DNA from 3 places in the Streptomyces sp. NPDC058525 genome. Region 2 is predicted to be linked to each of the others. Evidence: riboswitches for the same ligand, from Rfam matches in the RefSeq annotation. Region 2 holds a riboswitch; each other region holds the start of a gene.
The links. A riboswitch is a leader RNA that binds a small molecule or an ion and turns the genes downstream of it on or off. The one in region 2 is predicted to bind cobalamin.

Region 1: another riboswitch for cobalamin. It lies ahead of ACFWP3_RS12380 (hypothetical protein); the one in region 2 lies ahead of ACFWP3_RS12750 (energy-coupling factor ABC transporter permease).
Region 3: another riboswitch for cobalamin. It lies ahead of ACFWP3_RS12415 (DUF4430 domain-containing protein); the one in region 2 lies ahead of ACFWP3_RS12750 (energy-coupling factor ABC transporter permease).

Annotation. Positions count from the first base shown of each region.
Region 1 is NZ_JBHXNP010000019.1:17,264-26,933, reverse strand. Features, by position in the region: gene ACFWP3_RS12380 (hypothetical protein) at 20-1,429, opposite strand; cobalamin riboswitch at 1,538-1,676, opposite strand; cobalamin riboswitch at 1,742-1,881, shown strand; gene ACFWP3_RS12375 (prenyltransferase/squalene oxidase repeat-containing protein) at 1,989-4,778, shown strand; gene ACFWP3_RS12370 (hypothetical protein) at 4,775-5,692, shown strand; gene ACFWP3_RS12365 (energy-coupling factor transporter transmembrane component T) at 5,734-6,846, shown strand; gene ACFWP3_RS12360 (ABC transporter ATP-binding protein) at 6,843-8,498, shown strand; gene ACFWP3_RS12355 (ECF transporter S component) at 8,495-9,304, shown strand; gene recQ (DNA helicase RecQ) at 9,362-9,670, opposite strand, start outside.
Region 2 is NZ_JBHXNP010000020.1:17,383-27,052, reverse strand. Features, by position in the region: gene ACFWP3_RS12770 (APC family permease) at 1-118, shown strand, start outside; gene ACFWP3_RS12765 (L-serine ammonia-lyase) at 259-1,641, shown strand; gene ACFWP3_RS12760 (hypothetical protein) at 1,747-2,373, opposite strand; gene ACFWP3_RS12755 (hypothetical protein) at 2,545-3,072, shown strand; cobalamin riboswitch at 3,182-3,409, shown strand; gene ACFWP3_RS12750 (energy-coupling factor ABC transporter permease) at 3,438-4,133, shown strand; gene ACFWP3_RS12745 (energy-coupling factor ABC transporter substrate-binding protein) at 4,133-4,498, shown strand; gene cbiQ (cobalt ECF transporter T component CbiQ) at 4,502-5,251, shown strand; gene ACFWP3_RS12735 (energy-coupling factor ABC transporter ATP-binding protein) at 5,248-6,069, shown strand; gene ACFWP3_RS12730 (PadR family transcriptional regulator) at 6,125-6,685, shown strand; gene ACFWP3_RS12725 (EF-hand domain-containing protein) at 6,729-6,941, opposite strand; gene ACFWP3_RS12720 (hypothetical protein) at 7,149-7,346, shown strand; gene ACFWP3_RS12715 (YncE family protein) at 7,343-8,530, opposite strand; gene ACFWP3_RS12710 (polysaccharide deacetylase family protein) at 8,527-9,324, opposite strand.
Region 3 is NZ_JBHXNP010000019.1:30,889-40,558, forward strand. Features, by position in the region: gene ACFWP3_RS12400 (acyl-CoA dehydrogenase family protein) at 1-22, opposite strand, end outside; gene ACFWP3_RS12405 (CoA-acylating methylmalonate-semialdehyde dehydrogenase) at 19-1,518, opposite strand; cobalamin riboswitch at 1,704-1,890, opposite strand; gene ACFWP3_RS12410 (hypothetical protein) at 2,050-2,406, shown strand; gene ACFWP3_RS12415 (DUF4430 domain-containing protein) at 2,403-2,891, opposite strand; cobalamin riboswitch at 3,038-3,176, opposite strand; gene ACFWP3_RS12420 (trypsin-like serine peptidase) at 3,374-4,378, shown strand; gene ACFWP3_RS12425 (PaaX family transcriptional regulator C-terminal domain-containing protein) at 4,386-5,264, opposite strand; gene ACFWP3_RS12430 (DUF418 domain-containing protein) at 5,375-6,598, shown strand; partial or broken gene ACFWP3_RS12435 (carotenoid oxygenase family protein) at 6,776-7,474, opposite strand; gene ACFWP3_RS12440 (hypothetical protein) at 7,584-7,751, opposite strand; gene ACFWP3_RS12445 (MBL fold metallo-hydrolase) at 8,099-9,670, shown strand, end outside.

The DNA.
Region 1 (9,670 bases), on a different contig from region 2:
GGCCCCGCACCCCGCCGGATCAGGCGCCCCAGCGCAGGGCGATGGTGTCGCCCACGTTGATCACCTTGTTGCGGGCGGCGCCGGCGAAGGCGGAGCCGTCGACGCTGACCTTCCAGGTGTTCGAGCCGCTGTTGGCCTTGCCGTTGACGGCGGTGATGGTGCCGGTTCCCGAGGAGGGGGTCACGCTCGTGACGCAGCCGGCCGGAGTGGCCCCGCCGGCCGCGGCGTTCAGGACGTCGCCGAGCGTGGTCGTCGTACCGGTCGGGGTGAAGGCGACGGAGCAGACCTTCAGGCCGCCGGCGCCGTCGTCGACGGTGAGGGCCAGCTTGGTGGCGGTGCCGGCGGTGAAGGAGCCCGCGGAGACCCACTGCGGGGCGCCCGGGGTGACCGGGACCGGCGGGGCCGTCGTGAACCCGCCGCCGACCACGGCGCGCAGGGCGTCGATGGAGGCGTAGGCGGTCGGGGTGGTGTCGGCCGGCTTGTACTTGAAGCCGCCCGCCGGGTTGAACTGGTTGGCGATCAGGAAGTCGATCGGGGTCTTGCCGGAGGGGGTCAGGAAGTCGCCGGTCTGCGGGTTGATGCCGCAGGCGTTGAGCCCGGCGACGCCCCAGCCGTTGGAGCTGGTGTTGACCCCGTAGAGGGAGTTGAACGCGCCGGTGGTGGCGAGCCTGCCCTTGAGGAAGTTCTTGCCCTGGACCACGTCGGGGTCGGTGTTGGGGACGCCCGAGACGCACAGGGCGGCCATCGCCGCTCCGGTCATGTCCACGTCGCCCTGGGCGGCCAGCGCGGTGGGGTTGCCCTCGGCCTTGCTGAAGGTCCAGCCGCCGTCGTTGTGCTGGTTGGCCCGGATCCGGGCGACCATCGAGTCGGTCAGCGCCTGCGGGATCCGCGTGCCGCCGGCCTGCGTCTTGGCGCCGCCGAGCGAGAGCGCCGCGAAGACGGTGCCGTTGAAGTTGCCGGACGGGCCGAAGTAGCCCGCCTCGGCGGTCTGCCAGTAGGAGTAGACGTTGGCTATGAGGTTCCTCGAGTCCGAGACGCGCGCCGGGTCGATGCCCGCCGCGTACGCGTTCAGCGTGCCGCGCTCGTAGTCGGTGACCACGGGGGTGGCGGACGGCCAGCCGGGCGTCGAGAGCAGGTTGCGGTAGACGGTCCGGGCGTTCTTCGTCGTGTCACCGCCCGGGGCCACGTCGACGACGGCCGTACCGGCCGCGGCGAAGGCGCTGAACGCCCACTCGTTGGACAGTCCGGCACCGGCGTACGAACCGTCCGCCGCCTGGAGGGACTTGAGGTAGGCGACGCCGTTCGTCTTGGAGGTGGCGATCTGCGCGGGCGTCGAGGTCGCGAACGCGGGCAGCGCGGTGAGGGCGAAGGCGCCGAGCGCCGCGGGCACGGCGAGCGCGAGGCGGCGGGAGGTACGGGGACGGGACATGGCCTGCTCCTGGAATCGGCGGACGCCGGCCGGGCCTTGGCTCCACCGGCCCTGTTCGGACGCGGGCGGGCATGGCTGAGGCCGCCGTCCGCAGCGCGTGGTACGGCTTCTCTGTGTGCGTTGCCGTATGGGCATTCGGGCTCGGGAACGGCCCCCGCCGTCCCACACCGCTGCGCGTCAGCCCCGGATTCTCACCAGGTTCCCCCATGTGGCAGCCCTGGACGCTACCCGAGTGATCAAGGGTCCGCCAGCAGCCGGATCGAGGGGCGCTGGAGACCCCCGGGCAGTGAGACGGACACCACCTTGACGGTCCGCACGGATCCGTGTTGCACTCCGGCTGATAAGCACTCAGCACCAGGGGAAGCCGGTCGAATTCCGGCGCTGACCCGCAACCGTAGGCCCGGCACCGTCCCGGGCGAGCCGGATCACCTGGAGCGGATCACAGTACGAAGAGCGCCGTCGCGGACTACGGCGTGGTCGTCACCGCCTCCTCACGGCGCAGTCGTGCGGGGGCGCGTCGCCACGCTGCGAACCCGCCCGGCAGAGACGAGGGGCCGCGGTGGGGACCGAACAGCAGGATGAACGGCATACGCACACCAGACGGCGGCTGCTGTCCCTGGCGACCGCGGCCTTCCTGACGCTCGGTGCGGGAGTGGCGTTCCTCACGGTGCCGACCGCCGCCAACGCCGACCCCATCGAGCAGTGCACGGCCACCACCGGCGCGGTCGTCGCCGTCGACTTCGGCCCGTTCGGCGGCAAGGTCGAGCGGGGCTGCGACACCACGCCCACCACGGGCTACGAGCTGCTGCGGACGGCCGGGTTCGGCCTGGACGGCACCGAGCACGACGGTGACGCCTTCGTGTGCCGCATCGGCTTCGGCGCCTTCAACTCCGGGGTGAAGTACCCCACTCCGGACAAGGAGGACTGCGTCCTCACCCCGCAGGCCACCGCCTACTGGTCGTACTGGCACGCCTCGCCGGGCGAGAAGAAGTGGACCTACAGCTCGTTCGGCGCCCAGGCCCGCAACCCGAAGCCCGGCGACGTGGACGCCTGGGTCTTCGGCGGGACCGATGTCGGCGGCACCTCCGGCAAGCCCACCTTCTCCCCCGACGACGTGCGGGCCGGCGGCGCGGGCCCCTCGCCCGACCCCACCGGCCCGAAGCCGCCGGAGGTACCGCCGGGCGCGGTCGACCTCCCCGCCGCCACCCGCTGGCTGACCGGCAGGCTGATCGACGGCGAGCGCGTCCTCAAGGCTGACTCCACCGACCCGGACTACCTCGCGACCACCGAGGTGGTCTACGCCCTGGCCGCGACCGACCCCAAGAGCCCCGCCGCCCAGAAGGCCGCCGCCTTCCTCGCCACCCCCGCGCACACGGAGGCGTACGCCTACCCGGCCGGCAAGGACCAGGCCCCCGACGCCACCGCCGCGGCCCGCCTCGCGCTCGTCGCCGAGGCCACCGGCAAGGACCCCCGCGCCTTCGGCGGACGCGACCTGCTCGGCGACCTCGTGAAGTACGTCTGCACCAGCGGAGCCGACGCCCCCGAGCCGGTCCCCGGCTGCCTCACCAAGGGCGACTTCCGCACCCCGTACCAGGCCGAGGGCCAGGCCCTGGCCGTGATCGCCCTGCTGAACGGCGGGGTGACACCGCCCGCGGACGCCGTGAACCGGCTGACCGCCTTCCAGTGCGAGGACGGCGGCTTCAGCGGCATGCTGCTGCGCGCCGGGGAATGGTGCGACAGCGACGCGGCCTCCACCGGGCTGATGTCCCTGGCCCTCAAGCGGGCCGGCGGCCACGACGCGGCCGTGGCCAAGGGCCGCGCGTACCTGAAGACGGCCCAGTTCCCGACCGGGTCCCTGCCGGCCGCCTCGTACACCACGGTCGGCAGCGCCTTCGCCACCGGCGTGGGCGCCCAGGCCATGCGCGCGCTCGGTGACCCGCTGTTCGCCGACGCCGCCGTCTCCTGGCTGTCCAGGGAGCAGCTGATGCCCGACGGCCCCTTCCCGTTCGAGGAGCCGGAGACCAACCCGGTGCTGATGGCCACCACCGCGGCCACCATCGCCGGCGCCAAGACGGACCTCGTGGCGCTCACCACGAAGAAGCCCGTCCCGCCGAAGCCGTCCCCGGACCCGACGCAGCCGTCCCCGGACCCCACACAGCCCGTGCCCGGTGAGGGGCCCGACCTGAAGAAGGGCTCGGCCTACCTCACCGACCGGACCCGCCTGGTCCTGGGCCGGTACTACGAGAACAGCCCCGGCAGCGGCTTCGCCGACTACGGCCTGACCATCGACGGCGCCTACGCGCTCGCCGCCACCGGCGAGGACAACACCGCCCTGCGCAACATCGTCGACTTCCTCGACAAGGGCGGCAAGGACGGCAAGGGCCGCGGCGTCCACGACTGGACCCGGATCGGTACGAAGTACGCGGGCGGCGGCTCCATCGGCAAGACGGCCGTCCTCGCGGAGGCCGTGGGCCGCGACCCCCGGAACTTCGGCGGCCAGAACCTGATCGCCGAACTCGCCAAGGCCGTCTGCCCGGCCAAGTCCCCGAAGCCGGACCGCTCCTGCGCCGACAAGGGCGCCTACACCAACGCCACGTCCGTCTTCTCCCAGTCCCTCGGCGTCATCGCCCAGGTCCGCGCGGGCGAGACGGCCGCCGCGGGAGAGCCGATCGCCTACCTGAAGAGCCTCCAGGAGCCCTCGGGTGCCTGGCCCAGCCTGATCGGCGAGCCCAGCCAGGCCGAGGTGGACTCCACCGCCATGGCCGCGATGGCCCTGGACCTGCTGCCGGACGCCGCCTCGCAGGCCGCGGTGGACAAGGCGCTCGCCTGGCTGGCGAGCCGGCAGAAGGAGGACGGCGGCTTCCCCGGCGCCTCCGGCAACTCGGTCAACTCGGCCGCGCTGGCCGTACAGGGCATGTCCCTGGACCGCGCGAAGTACACGGAGCGCATCGCCAAGGCCCGCGCGTTCCTCGCAGCGCAGCAGAACACCGACGGCGGGTTCAACGTCGCCAAGGGCGGCCAGCCCGGCTCCGACGTCCGCGCCTCCACGCAGGCCGTGGGCGGGGCCACCGGGATCTCCTTCGGCACCCTCCGGCGCAGCCTGGACGGCACCACCCCGCAGCCCGTCCCCAGCAGTTCGGTCCAGCCCTCCGGCTCGCCCTCCGCGCCCGTCATCGTGACCCCGGGCGAGGACACCGGCGGGACCGGCTCCGGTTCGGGCGGCGGCCTCGCCGCCACCGGCGTCCAGGCCGGCGGCCTCGCCGCCGCGGCCCTGGCCCTGGTCCTCGGCGGCTGGGGCGCCACCCGGGCCGCGCGCAGGCGCCGTACCGCCGCAGGAGGCGAACGATGACCGGCCGCCTCCTGCGCGCCCTGACCCGCTCGGCCGCCGCGCTCGGGCTGACGGTGGCGGCGCTCGCCGCCACCGCGGCCCCGGCCGGGGCGGCCCCGCAGCCGATGGGCCAGTGCACCACCTCGTCCGGAGTCGTCCTCGCCGTGGACTTCAGCCACTGGGGCGGTCCGGTGTACCGCTCCTGCGGGACCACGCCCACCACCGGCTACGAACTCCTCAACCAGGGCGGCTGGGCCACCACCGGCACCGGCCACGACGGCCCCGCCTTCATCTGCCGCATCGGCTACAGCGGCCACCAGGGCGGCAGGCAGTACCCGACCCCGCAGCAGGACGACTGCGTCCTGACCCCGCCGGCCTCCGCCTACTGGTCGTACTGGCACGCGGGCCCGGGCCAGAACACGTGGGAGTACAGCCAGCTCGGGGCGATGCTCTACAAGCCGAAGCCCGGCAGCGTCGACCTGTGGATCTTCGGGGGCACCAACATCGAGGGCACCGAGGGCAAGCCCACCGTCACCCCCGACCAGCTGCGCGCCAAGAACGCCCAGCCGACCGGCGGAGGCCAGCCGGCGCCCAAGGACACCCGTACGGCGGCTCCCCTGCCCCCGAACGTCAACACCGGTCCCAAGCCGGAGAACCCGCCCCCGGCCGAGGCGCCTCCCGCGACGACACCGCCGCCCAGCCCGTCGGCGAGCCCCTCCGCGAGCGCGTCCCCGACACCCTCGGCGTCGGCGTCCGCCACCGCTCCGGCGGTGGCGGCGCCCGCTTCCGGTCCCGAGGTGGTGGAGGCGGCGCCCGCCGCCGACGCCGCCCATGACGCGGGCTCGTATCTGCCCGCCGTGGCCACCGGGGCGCTGGTGCTGCTGATCGGCGCCGCCGCCGTGTTCGCGGCCCGACGCCGCCGTCGTACGGAGTAGCCGCGTGCCGCGCACCACCACGGCGGCCCCGGCCGCGCCGCCTGCCCCGGATCCTGCACCCCGTCGCCTGGTGGATCTGGGCACTCGCCCTGGCCACCGCCGTCAGCCGCACCAACAACCCGCTGCTGCTCTTCCTCGTCCTCGCCGTCCTCGGCTACGTCATCACCATGCGGCGCACCGAGGCCCCCTGGGCGCGGGGGTTCAAGTACTACCTGTACCTGGCGCTCACCGTCGTCGCGATCCGGGTGGTGTTCCGGGCCGTCTTCGCCACCGGCATCACGCCCCGCGACCACTTCCTCTTCTCGCTCCCCCACATCCCGACCCCCGACTGGTACGCGGGCATCCAGCTCGGCGGCCCGGTCTCGCTGGAGGCCCTGCTGTCCGCGGCCACCGACGGGCTGCGGCTGGCGTGCATGCTGTGCTGCATCGGCGCGGCCAACACCCTCGCCAACCCCAAGCGGGCCCTGCGCGTCCTGCCCGGCGCCCTGTACGAACTCGGCGTCGCCGTCACCGTGTCCATCAGCGTCGCCCCCCAACTGGTCCAGAGCGTCCAGCGGGTGCACCGGGCCCGCCGGCTGCGGGCCGGACGCACCAAGGGCCTGCGGGCGCTGCGCGGCATCGTCGTCCCGGTGCTGGAAGACGCCCTGGAACGCTCGCTGCGGCTGGCCGCCGCCATGGACTCGCGCGGCTACGGGCGTGCCGGCACCGCCACCCGCCGCTCGCGCCGGCTGACCGGGGCGCTGATGCTGCTCGGCATGTGCGGGCTGTGCGCGGGCGCCTACGGGCTCCTCGACGCCACCGCGCCGCGGCTGCTGGGGCTGCCCGCGATGGGCGCGGGCGCGCTGCTCTGCTTCGCCGGGCTGCGCCTGGGCGGCCGCCGGATCACCCGCACCACCTACCGGCCCGATCCGTGGCGCTTCGCCGAATGGGCCGTCGCCGGCTGCGGCGTCCTGTCCGCCGCGCTGCTCTTCTCGAACGCCGGATTCAACGCCGCCGAGCTCAACCCGTCCATCTATCCGCTCAGCTGGCCGACCCTGCCCCTCGTCCCGGCCGCCGCGATCCTGCTCGCCGGAGCCGCCGGCTTCCTGGCCCCGCCCCCGAGCCCGCCCGCCCGGCCGGCCGTCCCCGCACAGCGCACCGAGGAATCCAAGTGATCACCTTCGACCAGGTCACCGTCCAGTACGAGGACACGGCCGAACCGGTCCTGCGGGACGTGGACCTGACCGTCGAGGAGGGCGAGCTCTGCCTCGTCGTCGGCCACACCGGCGTCGGCAAGTCCACGCTCCTCGGCGCCGTCAACGGCCTCGTCCCGCATTTCACCGGGGGCACGCTCCACGGCCGGGTCCTGGTCGACGGCCGCGACACCGCGGACCATCCGCCCCGCGAACTCGCCGACATCGTGGGCGTGGTGGGGCAGGACCCGCTCGACGGGTTCGTCACCGACACCGTCGAGGAGGAACTCGCCTACGCCATGGAGCAGCTGGCCATCGCCCCGGCCACCATGCGCAAGCGCGTCGAGGAGACCCTCGACCTCCTCGGGCTCGCCGACCTGCGCCACCGCGCCCTCCACGAGCTCTCCGGCGGCCAGCAGCAGCGCGTCGCGATCGGCTCCGTGCTGACCGCGCACCCGCGGATCCTCGTCCTGGACGAGCCCACCTCGGCCCTCGACCCCACGGCCGCCGAGGAGGTCCTCGCGGCGGTCACCCGCCTCGTCCACGACCTCGGCGTCACCGTGCTGCTCGCCGAACACCGCCTGGAGCGCGTGGTCCAGTACGCCGACCGCGTCATCCACCTGCCCGGCAACGGCCGTGTCGTGTCGGGGCCGCCCGCCGAGATCTTCCGTACCTCGTCCATCGCCCCGCCGATCGTGGAACTCGGCCGCAGCGCGGGCTGGACCCCGCTGGCCCTGTCGATCCGCGACGCCCGGCGCGCGGCGGCGCCGCTGCGCACCCGGCTGGCCGACACGGCTCCCCCGCCGGTCCGGCCCGCGGGCGCCGCGGACCGGCCGGAGCTGCTCGCGGCGCGCGGCGTCACCGTCGCCTACCACGGTGTACCGGCCGTCCGCGAGGTCGACCTCACCCTGCACGGCGGCGAGGTCACCGCACTGATGGGCCGCAACGGCTCCGGGAAGTCCTCGCTGCTGTGGGCCCTCCAGGGCTCCGGGCCCCGCAAGGCCGGATCGGTGGCCGTCGGGGCTCCGGACGGTCTGAAGCCGCGGGATCCGCAGAAGCTCTCCGCCGCGGAGGCCCGGCAGCTGGTCGGCCTGGTCCCCCAGACCCCCACCGACCTCCTCTACCTCGAATCGGTCAAGCAGGAACTCGACCAGGCCGACGTGGAGTCGGGGGTCGCCCCGGACGGGATACGGGCCCGCGCCATCCTGGACCGGCTGGCGCCCGGCATCCCCGGGACCACCCACCCCCGCGACCTGTCCGAGGGCCAGAAGCTCGCCCTGGTCCTCGCGATCCAGCTGGCCGCGGCGCCCCGGGTGCTGCTGCTGGACGAGCCCACGCGCGGGCTGGACTACCGCGCCAAGAGCGAGCTGATCCGCATCGTCGACGACCTGGCCGCGGAGGGGCGGGCGATCGTGATCTCCACCCACGACGTGGAGTTCGTCGCCCGGGCCGCCGACCGGGTCGTGGTCATGGCCGAGGGGGACGTCGTCGCCGACGGCCCCACCACCGAGGTCATCGTCGCCTCCCCCGTCTTCGCCCCCCAGACCGCGAAGATCCTGGCCCCGCTGCCCTTCCTCACCGTGGACCAGCTGGCCCTCGTACTGCCCGCCGACGGAACGGACCCGCAGGCGTGAGCACGTACACCGCGGCCATCCGCATCCGCGCCCGCGCCGGGATCGTCATCGCGATGGCGGCCTTCCTCGGAGTCGTCGCGTTCTTCTGGCCGTTCCTCGTCGCGCCGGGGAAGTTCGGCTCGAACTACGCCCCGCCGCTGATCTTCGGCGTCCTGCTCGTGATCGTGCTCTGCGTGGTGATCTCCGAGATCGCCGAGGGCGGGATCAACTCCAAGGCCCTGGCCATGCTGGGGGTGCTGTCCGCCGTCAACGCGGCGATCCGCCCGCTCGGCGCGGGCACCGCCGGGATCGAGACGGTCTTCTTCATCCTGGTCCTGGCCGGGCGGGTCTACGGCCCGGGCTTCGGCTTCACCCTGGGCTGCACCTCGCTGTTCGCCTCCGCGCTCATCACGGGCGGGGTCGGGCCGTGGATGCCGTACCAGATGTTCGGCTGCGCCTTCGTCGGCATGCTCGCCGGCTTCCTCCCGAGGGCGACCGGCCGCCGCGAGGTCGCGATGCTGGCCGTCTACGGCTCGGTCTCCGGCTACCTCTTCGGCTTCCTGCTCAACCTGTCCTTCTGGCCGTTCTCCCTGGACCCGAACAGTTCCATCGCCTACCTGCCCGGCCTGCCCTTCACCGAGCAGTTCCAGCGCTACCTCGCCTTCGACCTGGCCACCTCGCTGGGCTGGGACACCGGCCGGGCGGTCACCAACCTGATCTGCATCACCCTGGCCGGGCCCGCCGTCCTCACCGTCTTCCGGCGGGCGGCCCGCAAGGCCCGCTTCCAGGCACCGGTGCGCTTCGCCCCGGAGCAGCCGGCGAAATGAGCCCGCCTGCCGGGTCGTGCCCGCCGCGGCCGCTACGGGCACGACCCGGCAGGGCCGCTACTGCCAGTCGTCCCACGGCGGGTCCATCTCGTCCAGGTCGAAGGGCGGCTCCTCGTCGTAAGAGGCCGCCCGGCCGGACGCCGGCGCCGCGGGTGCTGCGGGTGCGGGTGCTGCGGGTGCGGGTTCTGCGGCTGCGCGTTCCGCGGCTGCGGGTGCTGCGGCCGGGACGGACTCCGCCGCGGGCGGGCCCGCGGGGGCCGGGACCGCGGCGTGGGACTCGGCGAGGGTGTCGAGGACGCCCTCGCCGTACTTGGCGAGCTTGGCCTCGCCGACCCCGCCGATCGTGCCCAGCTCCTCCACGCTGCC
Region 2 (9,670 bases):
GGGCGTCGAGGCCCACCACGCGGGCCTGCCGGGCCCCGACCCGGTCCTGGACGCCGAGGCGGCCGCGACCGCGCCGGACGACCGTACGGCTCCGGAGCGTGAGCTGACACCCGCCTGACCCGTCCACGTAATCCACACCACCTCGTCCGGCAGCCGAACCGTTCATTTCACCGCGATAAGCTCGTCTGCCGGACAAAATCCGATCAATCCGCCTCTCCTGCCCCCTCCCACCCCACGAGCAGACAAGGGAGTCCGCCAGTGGCCATCTCCGTCTTCGACCTCTTCTCCATCGGCATCGGCCCGTCCTCCTCCCACACCGTCGGCCCGATGCGCGCCGCGCGCATGTTCGTGACGCGCCTGAAGAAGGACGGCGTGCTCGCCCAGACGGCGTCCGTGCGCGCCGAGCTGTTCGGCTCCCTCGGCGCGACCGGCCACGGCCACGGCACGCCCAAGGCGGTGCTGCTGGGCCTGGAGGGCCACTCCCCCCGCACCGTGAACGTGGAGACGGCGGACGACGAGGTGGAGCGCATCCGCAAGAGCGGCCGGCTGCGCCTGCTCGGCGCGGAAATAGGCGATGGCCACGAGATCGCCTTCGACGAGCCGAACCAGCTGATCCTGCACCGCCGCCGCTCGCTGCCGTACCACGCGAACGGCATGACGCTCTTCGCGTACGACGAGTCCGGCGCCCCGCTGCTGGAGAAGACCTACTACTCGGTCGGCGGCGGTTTCGTCGTGGACGAGGACGCGGTCGGCGAGGACCGGATCAAGCTCGACGACACGGTGCTGAAGTACCCCTTCCGCTCCGGCGACGAGATGCTGCGCCTGGCCAACGAGACGGGCCTGTCGATCTCCTCCCTGATGCTGGAGAACGAGAAGGCCTGGCGCACCGAGGAGGAGATCCGCGAGGGCCTGCTGGAGATCTGGCGCGTCATGCAGTCCTGCGTCGCGCGCGGCATGTCCCGCGAGGGCATCCTCCCCGGCGGCCTGCGCGTCAAGCGCCGGGCCGCGTCCACGGCGCGCCAGCTGCGCACCGAGGGCGACCCGATGATGCACCGCAGCGAGTGGACGACGATCTACGCGATGGCGGTCAACGAGGAGAACGCGGCGGGCGGCCGGGTCGTGACGGCCCCGACCAACGGCGCGGCGGGCGTGCTGCCTGCGGTCCTGCACTACTACACGAACTTCGTGCCGGGTGCGGACGAGGACGGCGTGGTCCGCTTCCTCCTCGCGGCGGGGGCGATCGGCATGCTGTTCAAGGAGAACGCCTCGATCTCCGGCGCCGAGGTCGGCTGCCAGGGCGAGGTCGGCTCGGCCTGCTCGATGGCGGCCGGCGCCCTCGCCGAGGTCCTGGGCGGCACCCCGGAGCAGGTCGAGAACGCGGCCGAGATCGGCATGGAGCACAACCTGGGCCTGACCTGCGACCCGGTCGGCGGCCTGGTCCAGATCCCGTGCATCGAGCGCAACGGCATGGCGGCGGTCAAGGCGGTCACCGCGGCGAAGATGGCGATGCGCGGCGACGGCAGCCACAAGGTCTCCCTCGACAAGGTCATCAAGACCATGAAGGAGACCGGCGCGGATATGAAGGTGAAGTACAAGGAGACCGCCCGCGGCGGTCTCGCGGTCAACGTCATCGAGTGCTGACCCGCGAGGGCGGGAGCCCAGACGGCCGAGGCTGACGCGAGGGGGCCCGGCGCGCGAAGCTGCGCGCCGGGCCCCCTCGCGCCTTCGCGCCCCCTCGTCCTCGGGCTAGGACTTCGTCTTCGCGCGCAGGGCCTTGAGGCAGGCCTTGGCGAAGTCGTCCACGGACGCGTCGAAGGCCCTGAGGCTCTCGGGGGTGGGCGCCGAGCGCGCCTCGGCCGTGACGGTGATGTCGATCATCAGATTGCTGTCCCGCAGCCGCAGCTCGCGCACCTGGCGCCGCTCGTCCGGCTTGTTGAATCCGAACCGGTAGGCCTCCCTGCCGATGCCCTGGGCATCGGTGAGGCCGCCGTCCGGCTGGTCCTTGCGCGTGTTCTCCTTGCCCCTGGCGAAGACGTCCTTGGCGAAGTCGACGCTCTCCGTGTAGGCGAGGTCCAGCTCGACCTTCACGTTCGCGTACTTCGCCGGGCCGGACTCGACGAGCGGCTGGACGCACGCGACGCCCGGCGCGCCCCGGCCGGCCCGTTCGCTCCGGTCCGCGGCCTCCTCGCGGGCACCGAGCGGATCGGCGAGCTCGCCGTACGGGAGCACGTTGCAGATCTCGTCCGTGGCCTTCCACCGGTAGCCGCCCTTGCCCTCCTGCTCGACCTCGGGGTCCGCGTCGCCGCAGGCGGCGGCTGCCAGGACGAGGGCCACGGCGAGCACCGCGTGGCGGGGAAAGCGGAAACGGCGCATCCGGTTCTCTCCTGTCGGGCGGGGCCGGGCGGGTCGGCTCACCCAACCAGCCTGCCATCAAAGGGAGTTGCTCACCGGGAGAAAATCGGAACGGAACCGGAACTACGGGATCCCACCCGGCGTCTTACGCCGTGCCAGCAGTCCCCGTCTCTCGAGAATCGAGGGGACGTCATGATCCACCCACGTTTCCGGCAGCTCACGGCCCTGGCATCCGGCGCTCTGCTCGTCGCCTGCCTCTCCTTCGCCGCTCCTGCCTCGGCCGCCACCTCCGCCACCAACGCCGCAGCCACCTCCGCCACCCAGCCCCAGAGCCAGACCCCGCTCGTCGTCAACGCCCGCTGGGCCGGGCACGCCACATACGACCGGATCGTCATCGACCTGCAGGGGTACGTCCCCGGGGCAACCGTCACTCCCGTCGCGCGGCTGACCTACGACGGGTCCGGCAAGCCCGTGCCGCTGGCCGGGAAGCACTTCCTGGAGATCCGCCTCAACCCCGCCGCCGCGCACAACGACGCGGGTCAGAGCGTCTACCGCGGTCCCAAGCTCCAGAAGATCCAGCTCGGCAAGCTCAAGGGCCTGGCCCTGACCGGCGACTACGAGGGGTACGTGACCTTCGGGGCCGCTTTCGACACCCTGCCCTACTACCGCGTCTTCGCCCTGCACGCACCGGAGCGGCTGGTCGTGGACATCGCGCACTGACCCGGCGCCGGCCCCACCGGCCCGTACGGCAGCCCGGGCGGCCGTACGGGCCGGCCGCCGCCCTGCCGCGCCCGCACGGGGCCGGGTTGTTGTCGGCGCGCGCGGCCGACTAAGGTCAGCGGGCCTTGGTGTTCGGGAAACCGGTGGGAAACCGGTGCGGCCCTCGCCACTGTGATCGGGGAAGTCCGGCTCCACTCTCTCCCCCTGCCTCCGTCGGGGGGACCCCCAGCGGGAAGCCACTGGGACACCGCGCGGGACACCGCACGGCCCCGGGAAGGCGGAGCCCGGGCATCAGCACCCGTGAGCCAGGAGACCGGCCGGGGCGCGTTGTCCATCCACGAGGTGCTGGAGAGGTCTCCCCACTCATGCATATAGCCGAGGGGTTCCTACCCCCGTTGCACGCGGTCGCCTGGGGCGCCGCGTCCGCTCCGTTCGTCGTCCACGGCGTCCGGGCCCTCACCCGCGAGGTGAAGGCCAATCCCGAGAGCACGCTCCTGCTCGGTGCGTCCGGAGCATTCACTTTCGTCCTTTCCGCCCTGAAGATCCCTTCGGTGACGGGAAGTTGCTCGCACCCCACCGGTACCGGGCTCGGGGCGATCCTGTTCAGGCCGCCGATCATGGCGGTGCTGGGCACGATCACCCTGCTCTTCCAGGCTCTGCTGCTCGCGCACGGCGGGCTCACCACGCTGGGCGCCAACGTGTTCTCGATGGCGATAGCCGGGCCCTGGGCGGGCTACGCCGTCTACCGGCTGCTCCGCTCGTTCGACCTGCCGCTGATGGTCGCGGTGTTCTTCGGCGCGTTCTTCGCCGACCTGGTCACCTACTGCGTGACCTCGGTCCAGCTGGCGCTGGCCTTCCCCGACGCGGCGAGCGGATTCACCGGCGCGCTGGTGAAGTTCGGGGAGATCTTCGCGCTCACCCAGATCCCGCTCGCGGTGAGCGAGGGGCTGCTGACCGTGCTCGTGATGCGCCTGCTGATGCAGTCCAGCAAGTCGGACCTGGTCCGGCTCGGCGTCGCCAAGCTCACCGGATCCGAGAAGCAGCGGGAGGCGGCGGTCTGATGACCAGGAACGCGAAGATCAACACCCTGCTGCTGCTCCTGGTGGCGGCGCTGGCCGTGCTCCCGCTCGCGCTGGGGCTGGGGGACGGCAAGGAGGAGCCGTTCGCGGGCGCCGACGCACAGGCGGAGGCGGCCATCACCGAGCTCCGGCCCGACTACGAGCCGTGGTTCTCGCCGCTGTACGAACCCCCCTCCGGGGAGGTGGAGTCAGCGCTGTTCGCCCTCCAGGCGGCGCTGGGCGCGGGCGTGCTCGCGTACTACTTCGGGGTCCGCAAGGGCCGCCGCCAGGGCGCTGCCGCCGCGGCCGCGACGCCCGCCACGGTGCCCGCCGGAACGCCCGCCGAGACGCCCGCCGCGGAGTCGTAGGCGGTGCTGCCGATCGACGCGGCCGCGCACGCGAGCCGCTGGCGCCATCGCCATCCGCTGGAGAAGGCGCTGCTGGGGATCGGGCTGACGGTCACCGCGGTCTGCCTGCCGCCCTGGCCCGGCGGGCCGCTGGTCGGGGCGGCCACCCTGTGCGTGCTGCTCGGCCCCGCCGGGGTGGCCCGGCGGCAGCTGTGGCGGGCCTTCCGGATCCCGCTCGGCTTCTGCTTCACCGGGGCGCTGCCGCTGCTGGTCGCGGTGGGCGGGCCGGCCGGGTTCGTCTCGCTGGCCCCGGACGGGCCCCGGCAGGCCGCCGAGCTGCTGCTGCGCACCTCGGCGGCCTCGCTCGGCGTACTGCTGTTCGCCTTCACCACCCCGGTCTCGGACGTGCTGCCGCGGCTGGTGCGGGCGGGGGTGCCGGCGCCCGTGGTGGACGTGGCCCTGGTCATGTACCGGATCGGGTTCCTGCTGCTCGACTCGCTCACCCGGATCCGCCAGGCCCAGGCGGCCCGCCTGGGCACCACCGGCCGGGCGGCGGCGTGGCGTTCCGTGGCCGGGCTCGCCGCGACCGCGTTCGTACGGGCCTTCGACCGCGCGGCGCGGCTCCAGGCGGGCCTCGCCGGGCGGGGCTACGACGGCGCGCTGCGGGTGCTGGTCCCCGAGTCCCCGCTGTCCTGGCGGTTCCTGGCCTGGTCCGGCGCACTGCTGGCCGGGCTGGTCGCCGCAACTCTCACGCTGAAGGAGCTGTACCTGTGAGGCCGTTGGTGGAACTGGTGGGCGCGGGCTACTCGTACGAGGACGGGCCCGCCGTGCTCTCCGGGGTGGACTTCGCGATCGCCGAGGGCCGGGCGCTGGTCCTGCTCGGCCGCAACGGCAGCGGCAAGACCACGCTGATGCGGCTGCTGAGCGGCGGCCTGAAGCCGGGCCCGGGCGCACTGCACCTCGACGGCGCGGTGGTGGCCCACAACCGGGCGGGTCTGACCCGGCTGCGGACGGCGGTGCAGCTGGTCGTGCAGGACCCGGACGACCAGCTGTTCGCGGCCTCGGTGGAACAGGACGTCTCCTTCGGCCCGATGAACCTGGGCCTGCCGGTCGCGCAGGTCCGCGAGCGGGTCGATGCCGCCCTCGCCGCACTGGACATCACGGCGCTGCGGGACCGCCCGACCCACCTGCTGTCGTACGGCCAGCGCAAGCGCGCGGCCATCGCGGGGGCGGTGGCGATGGCTCCGCGGGTGCTGATCCTGGACGAGCCGACGGCCGGACTGGACCCGGACGGCCAGGAGCGGCTGCTGGAGGTCCTGGCGGGGCTGCGCGCCTCGGGGACCACCGTGGTGATGGCCACCCACGACGTGGACCTGGCCGTGCGGTGGGCCGACGACGCGGCGGTCCTGACCCCGTCGGGGATCCGTGTGGGGCCGGCCCAGGAGCTGCTGTCCGATCCGGCGCTGCTGGCGGAGGCGGGCCTGCGCCAGGCCTGGTCCCCGGCGGTGACGGCCCTGCTGCGCGCCCACGGCCTGCTGGCGGCCGGCCTCCCCGGGCCGCGCACCCCGGAGGCGCTGTCCGACTGGCGGTAGCGGCCTCGGCGCCGACCCGGGTCCGCGCGGGCCGGGGCCTCCCTAGGATGGCGTCATGTCGCTCCCCCACGCCATCCTGACCGCCCTGCTCGAGAAGCCCTCGTCCGGGCTGGAGCTCACCCGGCGGTTCGACAAGTCGATCGGGTACTTCTGGTCGGCGACGCACCAGCAGATCTACCGCGAGCTCGGCCGGCTGGAGGAGTCCGGGCTGATCCGGGAGCTGCCGAGCGAGGTGCCGGTGCGCGGGCAGAAGAAGGAGTACGAGGTCCTGGCGGCGGGCAGCGCGGAACTGGCGCGGTGGGTCGGCGAGAGCCAGGACCCGAAGCCGATGCGCGACCCGCTGCTGCTGCGCATCCGGGCGGCGGGCGTGGTCGGGCCGCAGGGGCTCGGGCCCGAGCTGCGGCGCCATCTGGAGCTGCACCGGCGGCAGCTGGCGCAGTACGGGGCGATCGAGGAGAAGGACTTCCCGCCGGAGCGCGACGCCGTGGAGGACCGGCTGCGCCGTCTGGTGCTGCACGGCGGGATCGCCCTGGAGACGTTCTGGCTGCACTGGCTGGAGGAGGCCCTCGGCGAGGTCGAGGACATGACGGCCGGCGGGTCCGGCCCCGGGACATGACCGCGCCCCCGTCCCGGCAGGCGGAACGGGGGCGGGGAGGGGCCTACTTGTTGAGGGCGGCCCAGAACTCGTCGAAGCTCAGCAGGCCGTCGCCGTTGGCGTCCTTGGCCGCGAGCACCGCGTCCGCGACCGCGCCGGTGACGTAGGCGTCACCCATGGCCTTCATGGCCGCGCTGTACTCGTCGGCGGTGATGAAGCCGTCACCGTTCACGTCGAACTTGTCGAACGTCGCCCGCGCGCTCTCGATGCTCGCCACTGGGTCCACCCCTTCTTGGTGCTTGTTGACCGGCTCAGGGTAGCCGCCCGGCGCACCGGCCCCCGCTCCGGGGCCCGTTCGGGCGGCGGATGGATGTCCAATTGCCCTCCCGTTGGGGAATCAGGATCCCCACAGACCGAAATCCGCGTGAGAGCACCCTCCGAGTTCCAGGAGAATCCCGTCCGCCAACTACCGCACCGGCGCGTAATGCATTTCCTGGCGACCGACGCCGAATTCCGCAAGGGCCGCGAGGAGATGGCGCTGCACTTCGCCGGATCCAAGTCGCCGGAAGGTGAAGCCGTCACGGCCGGGCAGTTGCAGGCCGGGGCCGCCGAGGAGCGCCCGCAGCACGCAGGCGCCCCGGGAGCCGTGCGGGCTCCCGGGGCACCGCCGCGTCCGCGCTAGCGGAAGATGCCGGTGTGGCCGAGCGAGTAGCGGCCGGGCTGCGGGTACACGGCGAGGCCGTGCGGGCCGCCGCCCACCGGGATCCGGGCGATCTGCTTGCCGGTCACCGTGTCGATCGCGTAGACCTCGGAGTTGTAGCGGCCCGAGAGCCACAGCACCTTGCCGTCGGCGGAGACGCCGCCCATGTCCGGGCTGCCGCCGTCGGGCAGCGTCCACTTCTTGGTGAGCTTCTTCTGCGGGAAGTCGTAGACGGAGATGGTGCCCTCGCCGCGGTTGGAGACGTACATCTCCTTGGAGTCGCGGCTCACGTACAGGCCGTGGCAGCCCTTGCCGGTCGGCAGCAGCTTCGGGACGTCGAACGCGTCACCGCCGAGCACCCACATGCCGTGCGCCATCATGTCCGCGATGTAGAAGGTCTTCCCGTCCGGGGAGACCTTGACGTCCTGGGGCATGGCGCCCTCGAACGGCAGCTTCTGCTGGCCGATGACCTCCATCTTCTCGGTGTCGACCTTGAGGAGTTCGCCGGAGAACTCGCAGCTCACGATGAAGTAGCGGCCGTCGGCGGAGAAGTCCGCGTGGTTGACGCCGTAGCAGCTCACCGGGACGGTCTTCACCCGGTCCATCGTGTGCGGGTCGCGGAAGACCAGCTCCTTGTCCATCGAGGCCATGACGATCGCGTACTTGCCGTTCGGCGTGAAGTACAGGTTGTACGGGTCGTGCACCTCGACGGGCTTCCCGGCCTCCCCGGTGGCCGGGTTGATCGGGGTGAGCGTGTGCCCGCGGTTGTTGTTGACCCACAGGGTCTTCATGTCCCAGGAGGGCACCACGTGCTGGGGCTGGACACCGACGGGGATGGTGTCGATGACCTGGTACGTCTCCGGGTCGATGACCGACACCGTGTTGGAATTGGTGTTCGGTACGTAGACGCGGGACGGGAAGTCCTTGACCACCGGGGAGAGTTTGTTCGGCCGGTCCGCCGCGTACACGTCGTTCGGATCGAGGAGCGGGGGCATTCCGGGCAGGCCCGGCGGCACGGCCGGGACGGCCTTGGGGGGCTGGGCGGCACCCTTGGTACCGAGCGCCTCGGCGGGTCCCTTGTCGGCCGATCCGCAGCCGGCCAGGGCGGCGAGGACCAGACCGGCCAGCAGCACGGCGGCCTTCCGGGGAAGGCAGGTGGTCTTCATGGCGTCAGCAGCTCCGTGGTGGTCACCGCGCGCAGCTTGCGGCGCGCGAGTTCTTCGAGGAGGGGCGGCATCGCGTCGACCGTGTCCGCGTAGCCGAAGTGCAGGCTCACCACCGATCCGGGCCGGATCGTCCCGGTGACGGTGCGGATGACGGCCGCGGCACCGGGCGAGGTGAAGTCGAGGGAGTCCACGTCGTACGACAGGACGTGCGGGTAGCCGGCCCGCTGGGCCAGCTTCTGGACGAGCGGGGTGGCGTACTGGGTCTGGGAGGGCCGGAACCAGGTGCCGATGGAGCCGGTGAGCCGCTTGAGCCGCTGGGCGCAGCCGGTGATCTCGGCGTAGGCCTCCGCCTCGGGGAGGTCGTTGATCGCGAGGTGGCGCTGGGTGTGGTTGCCGAGCTCGTGTCCGCCGTCGAGGATCCGGCGGGCCAGGTCCGGGTGGGCGTCGAGCCAGCTGCCGATCGCCAGTACGGTGACCCGCGCGCCCGCCTTCTCGGCCGAGGCCAGCACCGCCCGGGCGACGGCCGGGTCCCCGTTGCCGTGGAAGGTCAGGGCGACCCGGGCGCGGTCGCGCGGGCCGTGGGCGATCTCGACCGGCTGGCCGGCGTACCGGCGCGGGAGGGCCGCGGCCGGTGCGGCGGGCCGGGCGGGTCTGGCCGGACCGGGGGGCGGGGCGGAGGGTGTCGCGGCGGGGCGGCCCGGTCCGCAGGCGGCGGCGAGGCCGGCCACGGCGGCGCCGGCCGTGGCGAGACCGCCCGCGCGCAGGACCGCGCGGCGGCCTGGATGTGAGAGCACCTGCCCATTTAAGGGGCGGATGGACCTTAAGGTAATGATTGACCCAATTCAGGACCTTCGGCGAAGTCGTCCGACCAGGGGCCTGTCCGCTATGTGATCAACGATTTACACAGAGCGGTCGATAGTTATTCATCGAATACGAGGTGAGTGGCCCACCTCACCTAGGATTTAGCTAGAAACTCTCACTATTTGCACACTTATGTCCGACTAGGGACTTTTGGTGTTTGGGGCCGCGTCTGCCATAGTCGGAACCACGGCTTCCCATTGACCCGAGCGAAGCCCCAACGCCGAGGATCACACCCCAATCGATCCTCGGCGCACCCATGAAGCCCCCGCACCGCCCCAC
Region 3 (9,670 bases), on a different contig from region 2:
TGAGGGTGGTCACGGCGCTCATCCCATCGTGGGGATGGTGAAGCTCGCGCCCTCCTTGACCCCGGAGGGCCAGCGCGAGGTGACGGTCTTGGTACGGGTGTAGAAGCGGATCGAGTCCGGGCCGTGCTGGTTGAGGTCCCCGAAGCCGGAGCGCTTCCAGCCGCCGAAGGTGTGGTAGGCCACCGGGACGGGGATCGGCACGTTGACCCCGACCATCCCCGCGCCCACCCGGCGGGTGAAGTCCCTCGCGGTGTCGCCGTCGCGCGTGAAGATCGCCACGCCGTTGCCGTACGGGTGCTCGGTGGGCAGCCGGAGCGCTTCCTCGTAGTCGGCGGCCCGTACGACGCTCAGCACCGGGCCGAAGATCTCCTCGCGGTAGATCCGCATCTGCGGGGTGACGCGGTCGAAGAGGGAGGCGCCGGCGAAGTAGCCGTTCTCGTGTCCGGGCAGGGTGAACCCGCGCCCGTCCACGACGAGTTCGGCGCCCTCGGTGGCGCCGATGCCGACGTAGCGGTTGACCCGGTCGAGGGCGTCGCGGCTCACCAGCGGGCCGAAGTCCGCCTCGGGGTCGTCGGAGCGGCCGATGCGCAGGGCGGCGATCCGCTCCGTCAGCTTCGCGACCAGGGCGTCCGCGGTCTCCTCGCCGACCGGAACGGCCACGGCGATGGCCATGCAGCGTTCCCCGGCCGAGCCGTATCCGGCGCCGATCAGGGCGTCGACGGCCTGGTCGAGGTCGGCGTCCGGCATCACGATCATGTGGTTCTTGGCGCCGCCGAAGCACTGGGCCCGCTTGCCGTGGGCGGCGGCGGTGGCGTAGATGTGCGCGGCGATCGGGGTGGACCCGACGAAGCCCAGGGCATGGACGCGGGGGTCTTCCAGGAGGGTGTCGACGGCTTCCTTGCCGCCGTTGACCACGTTGAGCACGCCCGGCGGCAGCCCCGCCTCCAGGAAGAGCTCGGCGAGCCGCAGCGGGACCGAGGGGTCGCGCTCGGAGGGCTTGAGGATGAAGGAGTTCCCGCAGGCCAGCGCGGGCGCAGCCTGCCACAGCGGGATCATCGCGGGGAAGTTGAAGGGGGTGATCCCGGCGACCACGCCCAGCGGCGCGCGCAGGGAGTGCACATCGATGCCGGAGCCCGCGTTGTCGGTGAACTCGCCCTTGAGCAGGTGCGGGATACCGGCGGCGAACTCCACCACCTCCAGGCCGCGTTGCAGGTCGCCGTGGGCGTCGGCCACGGTCTTGCCGTGCTCGGCCGACAGCAGCCGGGCGATCGAGTCCCTTTCTCCCTCTACCAGCTGGAGGAAGCGGAGCAGGACGCGGGCGCGGCGCTGGGGGTTCCACGCGCCCCACTCGGCCTGGGCCCGCTCGGCGTCCGCGATGGCGGCCTCGGTGTCGGCGCGCCCGGCGAGCGGGACGCGGGCCTGGACGGCGCCGGTGTTGGGGTCGTAGACGTCGGCGAAGAGGCCGGACGCGCCGGTCGTGTGCTTTCCGCCGATGAAATGGGTGAGTTCACGGACCATGGGAGCCTGCTCTCGTCAGGTGGATCCGGGGATGGCACGGCAGACCGGCGCACGTGCCCGGTGGGGCACGCCGCTGCGGAAGGCCGTGGGAACTACGAGCGCGCGGAAAGGTGTGCGCGCTCCGCCGGATCACCAGGGTCGTGGGTACAAACCGGTGCCATGCGTGTCTGCTCCATCCTCGTGGACAACACGGAACGTTCCGCGGCCGGTATCCTGACTCCCGGATCCCCGCGTGCCGCCCGCCTTCCCGACAGCCCTCGTCAGTGGCGTGTGGATGGCAGCACACTCCCCGGTCACAGTGGCGGGACCGTGCCGGTTTCTCACCGGCTTCCCTGCACCGCGGACCTTGTGCCCACGAACATATAGTTGGACGTCCTAGTAAGTCCACCCCCCTCGCTCGACGCCCTTTGGACGGACCGGTTCCGTACATCCCGTTCCAGCCAGAATGAGGCGATACACCGGATCGGTGTGTTTGGATGACTTCTCAACTCGACTGCGAATGAGGGTGTTTGCGAAGGCGGGGAGGGAGCCGTGGCCGGTAAACCGGTTCCGCGCGCCGTGGAGGTCGACGGGTATCCGATGGTCGCCGTGACGGCACGCGAGTACGAGGGCCTGATCGCCGCGCGCCGCCAACTGGGCGCCCAGGTCGCCAGGCTGCGCACGACCAAGAGCGCTCTCGTCGACATCCTGGAGCTCGCCGAGGCGCTGGGCGCTGCCCTGGCCGACCGGATGCTCCCCGGGGAGGCGCCCGGCGCCGACGCGGCCGAGCCCGACGCGTCGGAGCTGCTGGGGGAGGCCCACCGGCGGATCGACCGGGCGCGGCGGATCACCGGAGTGGGCGGGGCGGACGCCCCGCGCACCGCGGCCCGGCCGGACGGCCGGCGCTAGAACGAGGTCCAGGTGAACGCCACCTGGTCGCCGGCCTTCAGCTTGAACTGGCAGCCGCCCACCGGAGTCGGGGTGCCGTTGACGGATATGCTCCAGTACGCCGAACCGCCGCCGCTGACCTCCTTGATGGTGTCGACCGAGAAGTCGTCGAAGGACGCGTACCAGGTGCCGTCCCAGCCGAAGTAGTTCAGGCGGGCGGCGTCGTCCAGCGCGGCGGTCGGGGTCGGCACGGGCGTCGGGTTCTGGCCGCCGTTGGTGCCGTCGCACTTGTGCGTGCCGCCGGTGGCCGTGGTGACGTCGTGCCCCTTGGACGTGATCTTGCCCTTGAACAGCAGCCCGTCCGGGCCCTGCACGGTCAGGCTCACCCTGACGGGCTTGTTCGTGTGGGGCGCCGGCGCGGCCTGGGCCGCCGCGGGCGCGGTGGCGAGGGCGAGCCCGAGAACGGCTGCGGTGACGAGGGCTCTGCGGGCGAGGGTCTGGCGCATCGAATGCCTTCCTGGCGTGGGTCACGGTCCCGCGCCGGTGGCCCGGCCGCACCGTCGGCGCCGTGACGCGTCCGGCCCGACCGGCGGGCAGGACCGCCGGGCGCGCCGGAGGCTCAGGGCTTCGTGCTGCAGACCATGACAGGGGGAAGCGGTACTCGCCGTGCGGTGGGCACTCCGGCTCGCGGCGCCACGCGCCGCACACGGTTGCAGGTCAGCGCCGGATTCCCACCGGCTTCCCCCAGTCACACAGCGATTCAGTTGTGACTCGGACGCGTGTCCGAGCAGACGCATCGTATGGCCCCGCGGACGCGGCTGCCAGCACCTTCTGCCGGGCCCCGACCGCGGCGGAGCGGAACGTCACGTTTCTGTTTCGGGCCGCACGGGGATGAACCCCGCCCGCGGGAGCCGCGTGGCTCGGGTGTCCGAGCTGTATGCCGATGCCGCGGCCGCCAGGGCCGGGCCGACCGCCGGGGGCCTCCGCCATGTTCCAGCACCGTGCCGCCAGGGCCGCTCTGACCGCCCTCGCCCTCACCCTCACCCTGGTCCTCGCCGCCACCGGCTGCGTCTCCCCGCGGCTGCCCGCGGACTTCGCCAACCCGGTCGTCCCGGGGCTCTGGACCCCCGACCGGATGGCGGGGGCGGCCCCCGCCGGCACCGCGGTGCCCGGCGATCTCGGTGCGGACGTGGACGTGACCGACCCCGAACCCGCCCCGGTCGCGGCGAAACCGGAGGCGACCTCCTACCACGACAACGCGGCCGTCGTCGGGAAGCTCTTCTTCGACACGGACGAAGGGCCGAGCGTGTGCTCCGCCACCGCCGTACGGGACCCCGCCCGCCCCGGCCGGTCCGGGCTGGTGTGGACGGCCGGGCACTGCGTACACGGCGGGGCGGGCGGCCGGTGGTTCCGCAACATCGTCTTCGTGCCCTCGTACAACAACGAGGGGCTGACCGGGGCGGCGCGGGCCCGGGCCGCCGAGCGGGCGGTGGCCCCCTTCGGAACCTGGTGGGCGGACCGGGCCGAAACCGCGCCCGAGTGGATCGCCCAGGGCGCCGCGAGCGGCGGTGGCGGCGCCCCGTTCGACTTCGCGGTCCTGCACGTCAGGCGCCCGGGTACCGGGGCCTCGCTGGAGGAGACCATCGGGGAGGCGGCGCCCGTCTGGTTCGGTGCGGCGTCGGCGACGACGATCCCGGCGATGGGGGCGTGGGGGTACCCGGCCGAGGCGCCCTTCGACGGGGAGCGGATGTTCTCCTGCACGGATCGCCCGGGCCGGCTGGCGGTCAGGCGCGGGCAGCCCGTCCTCTACCGCATCGGCTGCACCATGACCGGGGGGTCCTCGGGCGGCGGATGGTTCGCCCGCGACCCCTCCGGATCGGTTGCCCTGGTCAGCAACACCTCCATCGGCCCGGAGGGCAGCACCTGGCTGGCGGGCCCGAGGCTCGGAGAGCGGGCGCGGGAGGTCTACGCGGCGGCCGGCGACGCCTCCTGACCGGCGGTCAGCCCAGATCGTAGAGGCGGAACAGGCGCAGCCGGCCCGGGGCTTCGCCGTCGTCCGCCGTGGCCAGGGCGTCCCAGCAGCGTGCGGCCGCGGCGCGGGCGCGGGCGCCGGGCCAGGGCTGCGGGAGCAGCTCGGGGGGCAGCAGGGGGTCGGGTTCCATGGCGGTGGTGAAGGCCGCGGCCAGCTCGACGGCGTACGTCAGCCGCTCGGTCCCGGTGGGCGGTTCGGGGCCCGCCAGCCGGTCGAGGCGGGCCGCGGCGAGCGCGCCGAGCGCCTCGTGGCGCTCGGCGATCTGCCGGAGCGGCCAGAGCAGGGCGGCCAGCCGGGCCGGTTCGGTCTCCTCGCCGACCCGCAGGTCCCGGCTGGTCAGGCGGGTGAGCGAGGGCAGGACACCGAGGTGCCGGGCGTGTGCCTCGACGATGTCGCCGATCGCGTTGGCACTGACGTATAGCCCGCCCTGCAGGGGCGCCGCGCCGAGGTGGAGCAAAGCGTCGCGCAGGGCGTCGCGGGCCTGCCGCGCGGTCTCGGGGATGGCGAAGGCGAACAGGTGCCAGGTCCCGTCCCAGGGAGCGAGGCCCTGGTCCTGGCGGTAGGCGTGGCGGACGTACTCCGCGTCCGGGGCGATGGCGCCGGTGGGGTCCGCGGTGGCGTACAGCCGGGCCTTGCGGCCGCGGCCCTCCTGGGTGAACCGGCCCTCGGCGACGAGCCGTTTGACGCACAGCCTGACCTGCTGGTCCGTCATGCCGAGCGCCTCGGCGACGGCGTACAGCTCGCCGCCGTCGACGGTGCCGTCCTCGCGGACGAGGCCGAACACCAGGGTCCGTGTCCCGATCCCGGTCTGGGCGGGTGCGGGCTCCGCCCCGGCCGAACTGTCCATAATTGCTCCTCGCGCTCTGCGAATGAGCATAGTACGGTCGAATCAGAAACGAGCGTTCTTGGTTCGATAGTTTTCTGTTCCGCCGACGTCGACGCCGAAGGGGCGAACCGATGACCACCCGACCCACGCAAGCCGGCTTGCCGCCCGGGACGGCCGCACCACGGCGCCTCTCCCACGTCGACGCCCTGCGCGGCTTCGCCCTCTGGGGCATCCTCCTGGTCAACATCACCTTCCTGGCCTCGGCCTACCAGGGCTCCGGAGTGGAGGAACCGGCCTTCCGCTCCGCCCTCGACACCGCCGTCCGCCTGCTCACCGTGGTCTTCCTCGAGACCAAGTTCTACCTGCTCTTCTCCTTCCTCTTCGGCTACAGCTTCACCCTCCAGCTGGCCTCCGCCGACCGCGACGGCGCCGCCTTCCTGCCCCGCTTCCTGCGGCGCTGCGCGGGCCTGTTCGTCCTCGGCATCGGCCACGCGGTCCTGCTCTTCCCCGGCGACATCCTCACCACCTACGCCGTGCTCGGCCTCGTCCTGCTCGCCGTGCACCGGATCCGGCCGCGCACCGCCGTGGGCACCGCCGTCGTCCTGCTCGCCGTCATAGCCGCCGGCTACCTGCTGCTGGCCTGGGCGGTCACCGCCGCCGGGGGCGGCGGCCTCGACACCGAAGCCGTCACCGAGCAGGGCCGCCAGGCCACCGAAGCGCTGCGCGGCGACGCCGCGTCGGTGATCGGGGCACACCTGCGCCAGCTGCCCGACATGGTGTTCGTCCTGGCCTTCTTCCAGGCACCGGCCGCCTTCGCCGCCTTCCTGCTGGGCCTGGCGGCCGGCAAGCGCGGGGTGCTCACGGACCCCGCCCGCCACGAGCGGTTCCTGCGCCGCCTGCAGTGGGTCGGCTTCCCCGTCGGCCTGGCCGGCGCCCTGGTCTGGGCGCACGCGACCCACGCGCACCCCGGTACGGCGTACCAACTGGTGGCGGTTGCCGTGGACGTGCTGACCGCCCCGCTGCTCGCCGCCGCGTACGCGGCCACGGTGCTGCGGACACTGGCCGGACCCCGGGGCCGGCGTCTGGAGGCGGCGCTGGCCCCGGCGGGGCGGATGACGCTGACCAACTACCTCGCCCAGTCCCTGGTGCTGGCCCTCGTGTTCACCGGCTACGGCGCCGCCCTGGTGGGCCGCCTCGCCCCCGCGTACGTCACCCTGACCGCGCTGGCCCTCTTCGCCGCACAGCTGGCCTTCAGCCGCTGGTGGCTGGCCCACCACCCGTACGGGCCGGTGGAGTGGGCACTGCGCGCCGTGACCCTGGCCCGGAAGCCGCGCTGGAAGGGGCGGGCGGACTGACCGCGCGCCGTGCTCCGCGTCCGGACAAGAGCCCGGCGGCGGCCCGCGGTTCAGCCCGCGGCGTCCCCCAGGGCGCTGTCGGGGATCCAGGAGCCGTGCACTCCGGCCGGCACCCGGTGGCGTGGCGCGGGCGGCGGGCACGAAGACCGCCTCGCTCGGCAGCCGGGCGTCACCGGCCTGGTGGATGCGGCGGGCGCCGGTGGTGCGGTCGTACTTGACGATCCCGTACCCGCCGAACCCCTTCTCGTCGGGGAAGGAGACGGCGTACTGGTAGCGGTTCTCGGCGCCCAGGTAGTCCTCGTTGAGGGTCGGGAACTCCACCGGCAGGTCGTCGATGATCTGCTCGTCGACGCTGCCGGCGGCCAGATCGACGACCCAGCGGCGGGTGTACGAGCGGGCGGCGGGCTCGCTGCCGCGGCCGGGGGCCCCGACCCACCAGTTCCAGGAGAGCCGGAAGCCCTCGCGGTCGACGGTGGGGCCTTCCAGGACGATGCGGCCCTGACCGTCCTCGTACGCGTTGGCCACGTGCAGCAGGCTGCCGGGCTCGATGGAGAGCCAGCGGACCCCCAGGGCGCTGTCGCCGCCTCGCGGCATGACACCGATGCGGGCGGGCTGCCGCTCGCTCCACCCGTACGGGATGCCGGAGTGCTCGGCCGGGTCGAAGGTGACGTTGCCCTCGACGAAGACCACTTGGCGGCGGGTGATGGCGAAGTCGTGCTTGAGGGCGGCCGTCGCGCCCGGGATTTCGGCGCTGTGGGTGATCGCACCCTTGGCGTCGGCGACGTAGTAGGTGAGGAAGGGCGGGAAGGGGGAGGAGCCGAAGAAGTGGAGCTCGCCGGTGACCGGGTCTTCCGCTCCCGCAGGTGCGGGAAGCAGCGGTAGGGGTCGGCGGCGAAGTCCTCGGACAGGACGCTGACATCGGGACTGGCCACGGGCATGGGGGGAGACCTCTCGGCGTGCGCGGTGCGGACGGAGCCGGGTCCCGTCAGAACCCGCCCGGGGGCAGGACGAGCGAACCGCGGTCCAGCTTGCGTCCGTTGCGCACGCGGAGTGCGGGCTCCGGGCGGGCGGCGCCGGTCCCGGGCGTGGTCGCGCCGAGCAGGGCCGGCGCCGGCGGGCACCGCTCGCCGCGGCCTCCGGTGAATGCATTCACGAAAGCCGGTTATTGGCCAAGACCTGTCGAATTAAGCCAGAGAAGTGTCCGGATCCATGAAATCCATACCTCCTGGAGTTCTCCTAGAGCCGCTCTGGTGTTCGCATTCGGAGAGGTGCGTGAGGGGTGAAACCAGGCAACTCTCCTGCTAAATTGCCGGATTTATGAACTGACGTTCGTGATAGACATGAAGAAATACGCGAGGCAAAGGGACTGGGCTCCCACCCCGCCGCACCCACCTCTCCTCCGGGACACGGCCGGACACCCCGAGCCCTCCCGTCGGCGTGTGAACGCACGCGCACGCCGCGAACCCACCCACCGACATCATCGACAGTGAGGGAAACACCGTGCCCGCACACCAGAAGCTCTACCTCCGCCCGTCCGTGGTGGCTCAGCCCCTGCTGCACCGCTGGTACGCGTGGCCCTACCTCCTGGCCCCCCACACCGGCGCGCTCAACCTCCGGGACCGCCTGCTGCCGATCGTGGACAGCTACTTGAAGGCCCCCCACCTCCACGACGCGGTCACCTCGGACCCCCACCGCTACGGCGCCCCCTTCCTCGACCCCGACGGCGCCACCCACGACGAGGTCCAGGCGGCGCGCGAGGCCATGGTCAAGGAAGGCCAGGCCAAGCTCCAGCTCGCCGACGACATAGACGAACTCCGCGCCCTGCTGCGCGAGAAGGCGCTCGGCGGCCCGATGGAGCCGATCTACCCCCTGGTCCCGGACTCCCTGCGCGGCCGGGTCGAGCTGGTCTACGACACCGCCCACCGGCCCAACTTCCGCTTCTTCGAAGCGCTGATGTACGACTCGCCGGCGTACGAGCGCGAGGGCCAGTGCGTCTCCCTCACCGCCGCGCCCAGCCCCCAGCCCTTCGTGTACAGCAGCCCCGTCCTCCCGCGCCCCGACCGCCTGGACATCCAGCTGCCCTTCGACTCACCGCTGTGGAACGACCTGTTCGGAGCGCGCCTCGAGCCCGTCGACGTCCCGGAGCTCGCGCAGCGCCTCGGGGTCGCCGACGCCGACCTCCCGGCGTTCACCGCCCTGTTCCACGACGCGCCGCCCGCCGAGCACACCCCGCCCGCGCCGGGAGACGTCCGGGTCCGCTACCTCAACCACGCGTCCGTGCTGATCGAGACCGGCTCCACCTCCGTCCTCCTCGACCCGGTCATCGGCTACACCGGCGACGGCCACGAGCACTACACCCTCGAAGACCTCCCGCGGCACATCGACGCCGTCGTCATCAGCCACTTCCACTCCGACCACTTCTCGCTCGAGACCCTGCTCCAGCTCCGCACCCGCATCGGGACGATCCTCGTGCCCCGGGCCTCCGGCGGATCGCTGCCCGACCCCAGCCTCAAGGCGATGCTCCAGGCCCTCGGCTTCTCCAACGTCCAGGAGCTCGCCGAGCTCGAGACCCACCGCGTGGCCGACCAGGTCGAGGTCACCGCCCTCCCCTTCGTGGGCGAGCACGCCGACCTCGACATCCGCACCAAGATGGTGCCCCTCGTCCAGGCCGGCGGCCGCAGGTTCCTCTTCGCCACCGACATCACCCCGCTCGAGCCCGCCCTGTTCGGCAATATCCGCGGCCTCACCGAGACCCCCCTCGACGCGCTGTTCATCGGCCTCGAATGCGTCGGAGCCCCGCTGAACTGGCTGTACGGCCCGATGCTGGAAGGCAAGCTCTCCCGCGAGCACAACAACGGGCGCCGGCTGAAGGGCAGCAACGCCGCCCAGGCCGACCAGCTCGCCCGGCAGCTGGGCGCCCGACACGTCTACGCCTACGCCATGGGCCTCGAACCCTGGCTCAAGCACCTCACCGGCTCCGAGTACGACCCCGAGGCCGAACCGGTGCAGCAGGCCGGCGTCCTCACCGAACTGAGCGCCGAACGCGGCATCACCGCCGAGCTCCTGCGCGGC